Regions from separate parts of the Pseudomonas abietaniphila genome, predicted to be linked through region 3. Evidence: riboswitches for the same ligand, from Rfam matches in the RefSeq annotation. Region 3 holds a riboswitch; each other region holds the start of a gene.
The links. A riboswitch is a leader RNA that binds a small molecule or an ion and turns the genes downstream of it on or off. The one in region 3 is predicted to bind cobalamin.
Positions count from the first base shown of each region.

Region 1: it holds a riboswitch for cobalamin, as region 3 does, so the genes downstream of both, cobW (cobalamin biosynthesis protein CobW) here and cobO (cob(I)yrinic acid a,c-diamide adenosyltransferase) in region 3, are expected to answer to the same signal.
Region 2: it holds a riboswitch for cobalamin, as region 3 does, so the genes downstream of both, ABDX87_RS26510 (ABC transporter substrate-binding protein) here and cobO (cob(I)yrinic acid a,c-diamide adenosyltransferase) in region 3, are expected to answer to the same signal.
Region 4: it holds a riboswitch for cobalamin, as region 3 does, so the genes downstream of both, ABDX87_RS25890 (CbtB domain-containing protein) here and cobO (cob(I)yrinic acid a,c-diamide adenosyltransferase) in region 3, are expected to answer to the same signal.

Region 1 covers NZ_CP155619.1:5,880,448-5,882,641, forward strand. Annotated here, with positions in the region: gene ABDX87_RS25925 (IclR family transcriptional regulator) at 1-656, shown strand, start outside; cobalamin riboswitch at 878-1,093, shown strand; gene cobW (cobalamin biosynthesis protein CobW) at 1,229-2,194, shown strand, end outside.
Region 2 covers NZ_CP155619.1:6,014,049-6,016,242, forward strand. Annotated here, with positions in the region: gene ABDX87_RS26505 (FecCD family ABC transporter permease) at 1-102, opposite strand, end outside; gene ABDX87_RS26510 (ABC transporter substrate-binding protein) at 108-1,121, opposite strand; cobalamin riboswitch at 1,262-1,459, opposite strand; gene ABDX87_RS26515 (aspartate/glutamate racemase family protein) at 1,512-2,194, opposite strand, start outside.
Region 3 covers NZ_CP155619.1:1,470,107-1,472,300, forward strand. Annotated here, with positions in the region: gene ABDX87_RS06500 (cobyrinate a,c-diamide synthase) at 1-676, opposite strand, end outside; gene cobO (cob(I)yrinic acid a,c-diamide adenosyltransferase) at 673-1,284, opposite strand; cobalamin riboswitch at 1,397-1,615, opposite strand; gene ABDX87_RS06510 (PQQ-dependent sugar dehydrogenase) at 1,767-2,194, shown strand, end outside.
Region 4 covers NZ_CP155619.1:5,871,434-5,873,627, forward strand. Annotated here, with positions in the region: gene ABDX87_RS25880 (cobalamin biosynthesis protein) at 1-371, opposite strand, end outside; gene ABDX87_RS25885 (CbtA family protein) at 368-1,087, opposite strand; gene ABDX87_RS25890 (CbtB domain-containing protein) at 1,099-1,284, opposite strand; cobalamin riboswitch at 1,383-1,605, opposite strand; gene ABDX87_RS25895 (NAD(P)/FAD-dependent oxidoreductase) at 1,891-2,194, shown strand, end outside.

The DNA of each region.
Region 1 (2,194 bases), 2.1 Mb from region 3:
AGCGCTTCGCTTTCACCCTTGAAGCCTTGGGCTACCTGCGCAAGGATCCGCAGAGCAAACGCTACCAGTTGACGCCACGCGCCTTGTCGCTGGGCTTTGGCTACCTGCAGACCGACAGCCTGATCGACCGGGCATCCCCGTACCTGCATCAACTCAACCGGGAATGCCACGAAAGCTGCAACCTGTCCGAGCCGGACGGGCACGAGATGGTCTTCGTCGCGCGTTTTCCCAGCCACAATCAGGTAATGATTCCGATGCCGTTGGGGCTGAGCCTGCCGATGTACTGCACTGCGTCGGGCCGCGCGTACCTGTCCCGACTCGACCCCCAGGCCTGCGCCGATCTGCTCCGCGCCATGCCGCGCCCGATGCACACCCATGCCACGATCACCGATCTCGACGCCTTGCTCGACACGATCGCCGAGGCGCGGGAGGAGGGCTACAGCAGCATTGAGGGCGAGTATTTTCTGGGAGACATTAGCCTGGCAGCGCCGATTGTCGATGCGGGTGGCACGCCGTTGGGCGCGATCAACATCTCGGTGCCGGCCAGCCGCTGGAGTTTTCAGGACGCGCGCAAAGCCTTCGGCCCTTCACTGATTCACACCGCGCATGCCATCTCCAGCGCGGGTTGGAGTCAGCGGGCGGGTGGGTTTCGCTGATGGCTGTCGGGATTTGCCGTTAGCAGGATTTGCGGCAAATGCATGACCTGTGGGAACGATCATCGTCATACATCAATCTCCCTCACTCCACTCCTACCGGATTCGCGTCCTCCGATGCTGTTGCTTTTCCAGCGCGATGGTCCGGTCACTACAAACTGCGACGTGCAAAATGCCCCACGTATACCGTTGCTCGTTGACCTTCGCCTGACCACTGCGTAGCCTTGCGCACTTGAGGTTCGCCGGCTCGGGTTTCTCGACACCGGCGCTAAGAAGGGAATGCGGTACATGCCGCAGCTGCCCCCGCAACTGTAAACGGTCATGTTCATTGCACAGCCACTGCGCGAGCGGGAAGGCGTGATGAATGCGATAGGCGTGACGACTGCGTCAGCCACTTCGCCGCCGTGAGCCAGGAGACCTGCCTCAAAGACGGGCTTGCTTTTCAGCAAGGCCCTGCGAATTCTCATTACAACCGGGCGGGGTGATCCGGTGGCGAATCGAATGGCGAGCCTGTCGGCATCGACGGCTGCGCGGTTCTCGTCCTGTTTGCCCGCCGCAACGCCATAGGGCATCCGATGAAAACACTGGCCAAACTTCCCGTCACCATCGTCACCGGCTTTCTCGGTTCGGGCAAAACCACCCTGTTGCGCCACATGCTCGATAACGCCGAGGGGCGCCGTATCGCGGTGATCGTCAACGAATTCGGCGAGCTGGGCATTGACGGCGAAATCCTCAAGCAATGCACCATCGGCTGCACCGAAGAAGAGGCCAACGGTCGCGTCTATGAACTGGCCAACGGCTGCCTGTGCTGCACCGTCCAGGAAGAGTTTTTCCCGGTGATGCAGGAGCTGGTCGCCCGCCGTGGTGATCTGGACCATATCCTCATCGAAACCTCGGGCCTCGCTCTGCCGAAACCGCTGGTTCAAGCCTTCCAGTGGCCTGAGATCCGCAACGCCTGCACCGTTGACGCCGTCATCACGGTGGTTGACAGCCCGGCTGTCGTTGCCGGCACGTTCGCGGCATTCCCGGATCAGGTCGACGCACAGCGCAAACTCGATCCGAACCTGGACCACGAGTCCCCGTTGCACGAGCTGTTCGCCGACCAGCTGGCGAGCGCCGACCTGGTCATCCTCAACAAGGCCGACATGCTCGATGCTGCTGCATTGGCCGCTGTGCGCGCTGAAGTGGCCGAAGAGTTGCCACCTGCGGTCAAAGTCATCGAAGCCAGCAAGGGCCAGTTGCCGATCAGCGTCCTGCTGGGGCTGGGCGCCGAGTCCGAGCTGCACATCGACGGCCGCAAAACGCACCACGATCATCACGACGGCGACGACCACGATGATCATGACCACGACGCGTTCGACTCGATTTCCATCTCGCTGCCGCAAGCCGACGAAGCACTGTTGCTCGACGCCCTGACCCAGGCGGTTGTCCAGCACGGCATCCTGCGCGTCAAAGGTTTCGCCGCGATTCCCGGCAAACCGATGCGTTTGCTGGTGCAGGGCGTAGGCACCCGTTTCGACAAGCACTTCGACCGTGCCTGG
Region 2 (2,194 bases), 2.0 Mb from region 3:
CAGGCTGATCGACGTCTCGCCGATCGCAACGCCCGCCATGATTGCCAGCGCCAGTACGGCGCTGACCCACAGGCCGTGGCCCAGCCATCGACACACACTCATGCGGTTCATGGCGCAGAGGTGGCGCTTTGAACGGCAGCGCCGAGCTGCTCGATACCGTCGAACAGCCTCACGCTGGATTCCATTGCGCTGGCGTCCATGATCACGATGCGATTGTGCTTCACCGCGTCCATGTTGCGCGTCACCGGATCGGATTTGAGAAACGCCAGTTTCTTTTCATGATCGTCGGCCGGGAAGCGCCGGCGGTCCATGCGAGCGATCACCAGAATCGTCGGATTGGCCTTGGCGATGGTTTCCCAGCCAACGGTGGGCCACTCTTCATCGGAATCGATGACATTGCGCATGCCCAGCGTGTCGAGCATGAAATTGGGGATGCCCTTGCGGCCGGCGACAAAAGGGTCAGTGTCGAGGTCAGGGCTGGAAAACCAGAACACCGCCGAAACGTCGTGGCTGCCATGGTTTTTCGCCTGTTCAACGGCCTTGGCCAGACGCGCCTGATAGCCGGCGATCAGCTGTTGTCCGCGATCCTGTACGTAGAAGATCAGCGCCAGTTGAGCCAGGGTCTTGTACAGCGTCTCGACGTTGAAGGCCGCCAGGCGCGTGCCGTCCGCGCCCACCCGGTTGTTCTTGCCCTCACAGTCGGACGGCAGGATGTAGGTCGGGATGTTCAGGTCGTGAAACTGTTGCCGGGTACCGACTGCGCCTTGAGGTCCGACCATCCATTCGAACTGAACCGGGACGAAATCCGGGCGTTTGCCAACCACCGACTCGAAGCTGGGTGCGTTGTCGGCCAGGCGATCAATCGTATTGTTGGCGTCCTTGAATTGAGGCAGTACGTCGTTGAACCACAACGACGTGCCGATCACCTGTTGGCTGAGCCCCAGTGCGTAAAGCATTTCCGTTGCGGCCTGGCCGATGGTCACGGTTTTTTGCGGTGCCTGGGCGAATGTCAGCGGTACGCCGCAGTTGTCGACCGTCAGCGGGTAATGCGTTGACTCAGCGAGGAGCGGGCTAGACAGCGTCAGACTGGCGAGCAACAACCAAAGGCGGCGCAGCGACATGAGCGGGGATCTCCAGTAAACCTGTTGGCCGAAAGGGCAGGCACTGGAAAGCACATCCCGGCTCGCCGCTGAAAAGACAGGGCAAGTGCAGATCGCGAAAAAGACGCGCACGGGTGTCCTTCCCGGACACCCCGCCGGTGAATGATTGACGCTTGCCGGCAGGTCTCCTGACTGGCGCGTCCTCGCCCGGCTTCAGCCTTCCCGGTTTGACCCAGTGGCATTCTTGAAGCAGGGCTCAGCGCCTACAGTTGCGGGGACAGTTCCGTTTGAGCCTGGCAGAGCAGGGCCCGTGGATTCCCTATTAATTCCGAGTGGAAACCGGCGGCGGGGATACTAAACGATTCGCTGGCATGAGGCGAATGCACCGCCGGTCTATCGCTCACCGACGCTTCAATTCTGCAGACGAAACGGCCAGCCAACGACGCTCTTCGGCCGCGGCGTGGCGTAGGTGCGGACCTTCGAGGTCTTGAGGCCCAGACGTACCAGCGATTCGGCCAGTGCCACGGCCGCTGTCACGCCATCAACCACCGGAACACCGGCGCGGTCGCGAATCATCTGATCAAGGCCGGCCATTCCTCCGCAGCCCAGGCAGATCACTTCCGCTTTATCTCGGGTGACGGCTTCAACGGCCTGCTCGGCGATGGCTTCCAGCGCGCGGTCCGGTTTTTCCTCCAGTTCCAGCACGCTCATGCCGCTGGCGCGCACCGAGGCGCAACGCTCGTAGACGCCCGCCAGTTTCAGCCGGTCCTCGATCAACGGCACCGCCCGATCCAGCGTGGTCACCACCGAGTACTTGTGGCCCAACAGCATCGCCAGGCTTGCGGCCGCCTCGGTAATGTCCACCACGGGTACTTCCAGCAGCTCCTGCAGACCTTCGCGGCCGTGCTCGCCATAGCCAGCCTGAATCACCGCATCGTAGGGTTCGTCGTAGGACAGTACCCGGTCCATCACCGCGATGGCCGCCAGGTAGCTTTCGAAGTTGCCTTCCACCGACTCCGCACCGAAGCGCGGGGTCAGCCCGATGATTTCCGTGCCGGGAGACGCAACGCTGCGGGCCTGCTCGGCGATGGTCT
Region 3 (2,194 bases):
ATGTCACGGCCGGCGGCAGCGTTGCATCGCAGGTGCTGGCCAACGCATCGGCGGCAGCGTCCAGACGCACGTCCAGATCGTTCAGTTCACTGGCTTGCACCAAGCCCAGATGGCGGCTCGGCAGTTCGATACCGGTTTCCCGCGACAGGGCGCCATACCAACGCAGGCCTTCGGTCAGACTGCCTTCGAGCAATTGGGCATGACGCACCGTGCCGACCCGGTTGGCCAGCACACCGGCGAACGGCAAATCCGGTTGATAACGCGCCAACCCCAAGGCGAGTGCACCAAACGTCTGCGCCATGGCCGTGCCGTCGATGACGCCCAGGACCGGCACGCCAAAATGCCTCGCCAGGTCGGCGCTGGACGGCGTGCCGTCAAACAACCCCATGACCCCTTCAATGAGAATCAGGTCAGCGTCGGCGGCCGCTTCCCACAGCAGACGACGGCTCTCGTCCTCGCCCACCATCCACATGTCCAGTTGGTACACCGGGTTGCCGCTGGCGCGTTCGAGAATCATCGGGTCAAGAAAATCCGGCCCGCATTTGAACACACGGACCTTGCGACCCTGATTGCGATGCAGGCGTGCCAACGCGGCGGTGACGGTGGTCTTGCCCTGACCGGACGCGGGCGCGGCGATCAACACCGCCGGGCATTGCCGAGGCTGACGCTCACTCACAATTCGATGCCCTTCTGCGCCTTGATACCGGCCTGGAATGCATGCTTCACCACGCCGATGTCAGACACGGTGTCGGACAGGTCGATCAACTCCTGCTTGGCGCCACGCCCGGTGATCACAACGTGCTGCATGGGCGGGCGCGCCTGCAGATCGCTGAGCACGCGCTCCAGATCGAGGTAACCGTGCTTGAGGGCGATGTTGAGTTCATCGAGGACCACCAGACCGATGCTCGGGTCGTTGAGCAGTTGCTGCGTGACGGCCCAGGCGGCTTCGGCAGCGGCGATGTCGCGCTGGCGATCCTGAGTTTCCCAGGTAAAGCCTTCGCCCATCACGTGATAGCGCACCTGTTCCGGGAAGCGGCGGAAGAACAGTTCTTCGCCCGTGGCATTGCGGCCCTTGATGAACTGCACCACGCCGCACTGCATGCCGTGGCCCATGGCTCGCGCCAGCATGCCGAAGGCGGAACTGCTTTTGCCCTTGCCGTTGCCGGTCAACACCAGCAGCAGGCCGCATTCATTCGGGGCGCTGGCAATGCGCTCGTCCATCACCGCCTTTTTGCGCAGCATGCGCGCCAGGTGGCGTTCGTCACGTTCAGGGGATTCGCTCATCTCAGCTCTCCGCTTGAGGGCAGGTGTGGCAAACGGAAGGCACAGGCAAAGACTGACAGCAGGCGCCGGGAGCTGAAAACCCGAGCCTGCGCAGAGCATCGCCCTCCGTGATGCTGTTTGAATGGATCAGGCCGGTCTCCGGACTCATGAGTTGAAACACAAGCCACGCGCCTTCCCATGCTCCATGAACACAGTGGCATCGTGCGTGACCTTGACTCATTTACCGTTGCGGAGGCAGCGCCGGGATTGAGCGTGAAATGCGCGCACCGGCTTCCCTGTTTCACCCTGTTGAACGACCGTGGTCGCGGGCACCTGAAACAATCGGCGAAGGTTAGAGGGTTGACTCCAGAGCGTCAATCAAAGCGGCACGCCATGCAGCAATTGAACGAGCGGTTGAACCCACCGCTCAGCCACGTCTCTATTCCTGTACATGCCTTTGCATGACTGCCAGATGCCTCACTGCGAGCAAGCGGAGATCGATCATGTTCAAACTCAGACCCCAGATGGTGGTTTTACTGTTGGTCGCCGGAGGGCTCGCGGCCTGCGGCGAGTCATCCAGGTTGCAGGTTTCGGACGGCACCGGCCCGTCACCCAAGCTTCCCGAACCGAACAAGACCCTTATCCCCACCGTGAACATCGCCCCGGCTGTTGGCTGGGCGGCGGGCGCAAAACCCATCGCCGCACCCGGCACACAAGTCGCGGCGTTCGCGGAGAACCTCGATCACCCTCGTTGGCTGTATGTGTTGCCCAACGGTGACGTACTGGTGGCGGAGACCAACGCGCCGCCCAAGCCTGACGATGGCAAAGGCATTCGCGGCTGGGTCATGAAAAAAGTCATGGGACGGGCGGGCGCAGGCGTTCCCAGCGCCAACCGCATTACGCTGCTGCGTGACAAAGATCACGACGGCGT
Region 4 (2,194 bases), 2.2 Mb from region 3:
CGTCGTTCGATCACCAACTTCACGGGTGGGCCGTTTAACCGCGAAGCCATCGCCAGCGCCGCGCTTTCTGCCACGCCATAACAGCCGGTGTGGTCGAAAGCGATCTGTGAGCGGTGGCTCAGGTGCGGCTCGAAAACCGCCAGCTCCTCTGCGCTGAAAAACCCGAGCGGCAACTGGAGTTGTTCCGCCAGTTCCAGCAGTCCCACCTCGTCCGATTTGCGGTCGATGGAGGCGAGGGCGGTGACGTCGTTCAACGTCAGCTTGTGTTCCATCAGGCAGACTTCAATCAGCCCCAGCAGCACCGACGCGGGGCAGCCACGCTGGCAGCCCAGGCCGATCACGCGTATCGGCCGGTTGTCGGGTTCACTCATACGGCGTGGTTCAGGCTCGCGTGAGCTGATTGCGCGGCGCTGCGGCGAAACAGCCAGGCGCTGATCAGGCCCATCGCAATCCAGAACACCGCGTTGGTCAGCAACGAGGCGATCTTGAACTGTGCCTCCAGCGCTTGCGGCGCCAGTGCCGAGTGGACTTCCGGCTGAGGTGCGCCAACGACGTGTGGAATCACCAGGATCACGGCCCCCAGCACTTTCAATAGCCAGTGACGAGCGAACACGATCAGCGCCAGACCTACTGCCGTGGAGGCGGCGGTGCTCGCCCACCAGATTTGCCGCTGAGTCAGGTCTGCGGCCGCTGTGCCCGGCAACTCAGGGGGCAAGCCCAGGGTTGGCGCGAGGACGAACACGGCAAAACCGGCCAGTCCCCAGAGCGCGCCCTGGCGAGCGGTGGCCGGCGTGCGCAAGGTGTAAAGCGCTACCAGCATCAATGCGAAACCCACGGCAACCACCAGGTTCCCGCCCGCCGTGGACACTACGCGCTGCCAGCCATCTTCCGGCTCCCAGGCCTCGTCGTCGTGGACATGAGCGGCCATGGCGCCTTCAGCATGCGCGTGCTGTTCGGCGGCAGGGGCTTTCTCATAGGTTTCAGCTTCGTGGATCAAGGGGGCGACCCAGAAGCTTTGCAGCAGGGTCAGCAGCAGGGCAGCGAGCAGACCCGTGAAACCCGCCGTTTGAGCGATTCGCTTGAACATGGCGAGAGGTCTCAATGGCAAGGGAAGGCGGCGCTGTGACGGGTGTCGTGCGCAGCGTTGTGCACGGCGTCCAGGTGCGAGAAACCGGCGAAGTAAACCAGGCACGCGCCAAGGATCATCGCGCTGATGGCGGCGGTCAGGCGTTGGGTCTGAGTAGTGATGTGGCTGGATGTCTGGCTGGTGGTACTGATCGACATGGCGCTTCCCTCTGAGATGTCAGCGGACGGGAAGGCGCAAGGGACACGGCGGACGAGCGTCGGCCATGAACTCAACAGCGCCCGCCCACCGCGGGTTCGTTATGTGTCGTTGTCGGGCCGGTCTCCGGGCTTGCGAGGGACACGTGCAACTGCCACATGCCTTCAAGAATCGCCTTCCCATATCGCTACCGACACAGTGGATCTGACTCTTCACTCGCTTACCGTTGCGGGGGCAGCGCCGGACTTGCACACACCTTGAGGTCTGCGCGCACCGGTTTCCCGTTTCACCCTGTGAAGGGCACCCGTAACAAGGCGTGTAGGAGACCACGGTGTGGTGCCTCAGTCAATCGGGATGGCGTGGCGCGTGAGGGCATCGGGCCGGTTACAGGCTGAACCCATTGCCTCTCTTGGGGGACGATCTATCGAATATCGATAGCTTTAAAGGCCTTTAACGACGCATTTGCCCCGGAAACGACGTGCCGGGAAGAGGGCACTTGCGCGCCTGACGATATCGAATATAAATAGACTTATATCGATTATCGATACAGGTGAATCTTGAAAGCATCAGTCGATCTCTTCAGTTGCCTTTGGCAGGTTCAGTCACCCATGCCGGCCTTCGTCGCCAGGCTCCCGTCCCGTGCGCGTTGTGTGGTGATTGGTGCGGGGTACACCGGGCTGTCCACTGCGCTTGAACTGTCGGCGATTGACGGCGACGTGGTGGTGCTTGACGCACTGAACATCGGTGAGGGGGCTTCGGGCCGTAACGGCGGGCAGGTGATTCCCGGACTCAAGCTGAATCCCGATGAACTGGAGCAGCGGTTCGGGCAGTCGAAGGGCGCCGCGCTCACCGATCTGGTGGGCGGTGCAGCCCAACATGTGTTCGATCTGATCAAGCGTTTGGGCATTGAAT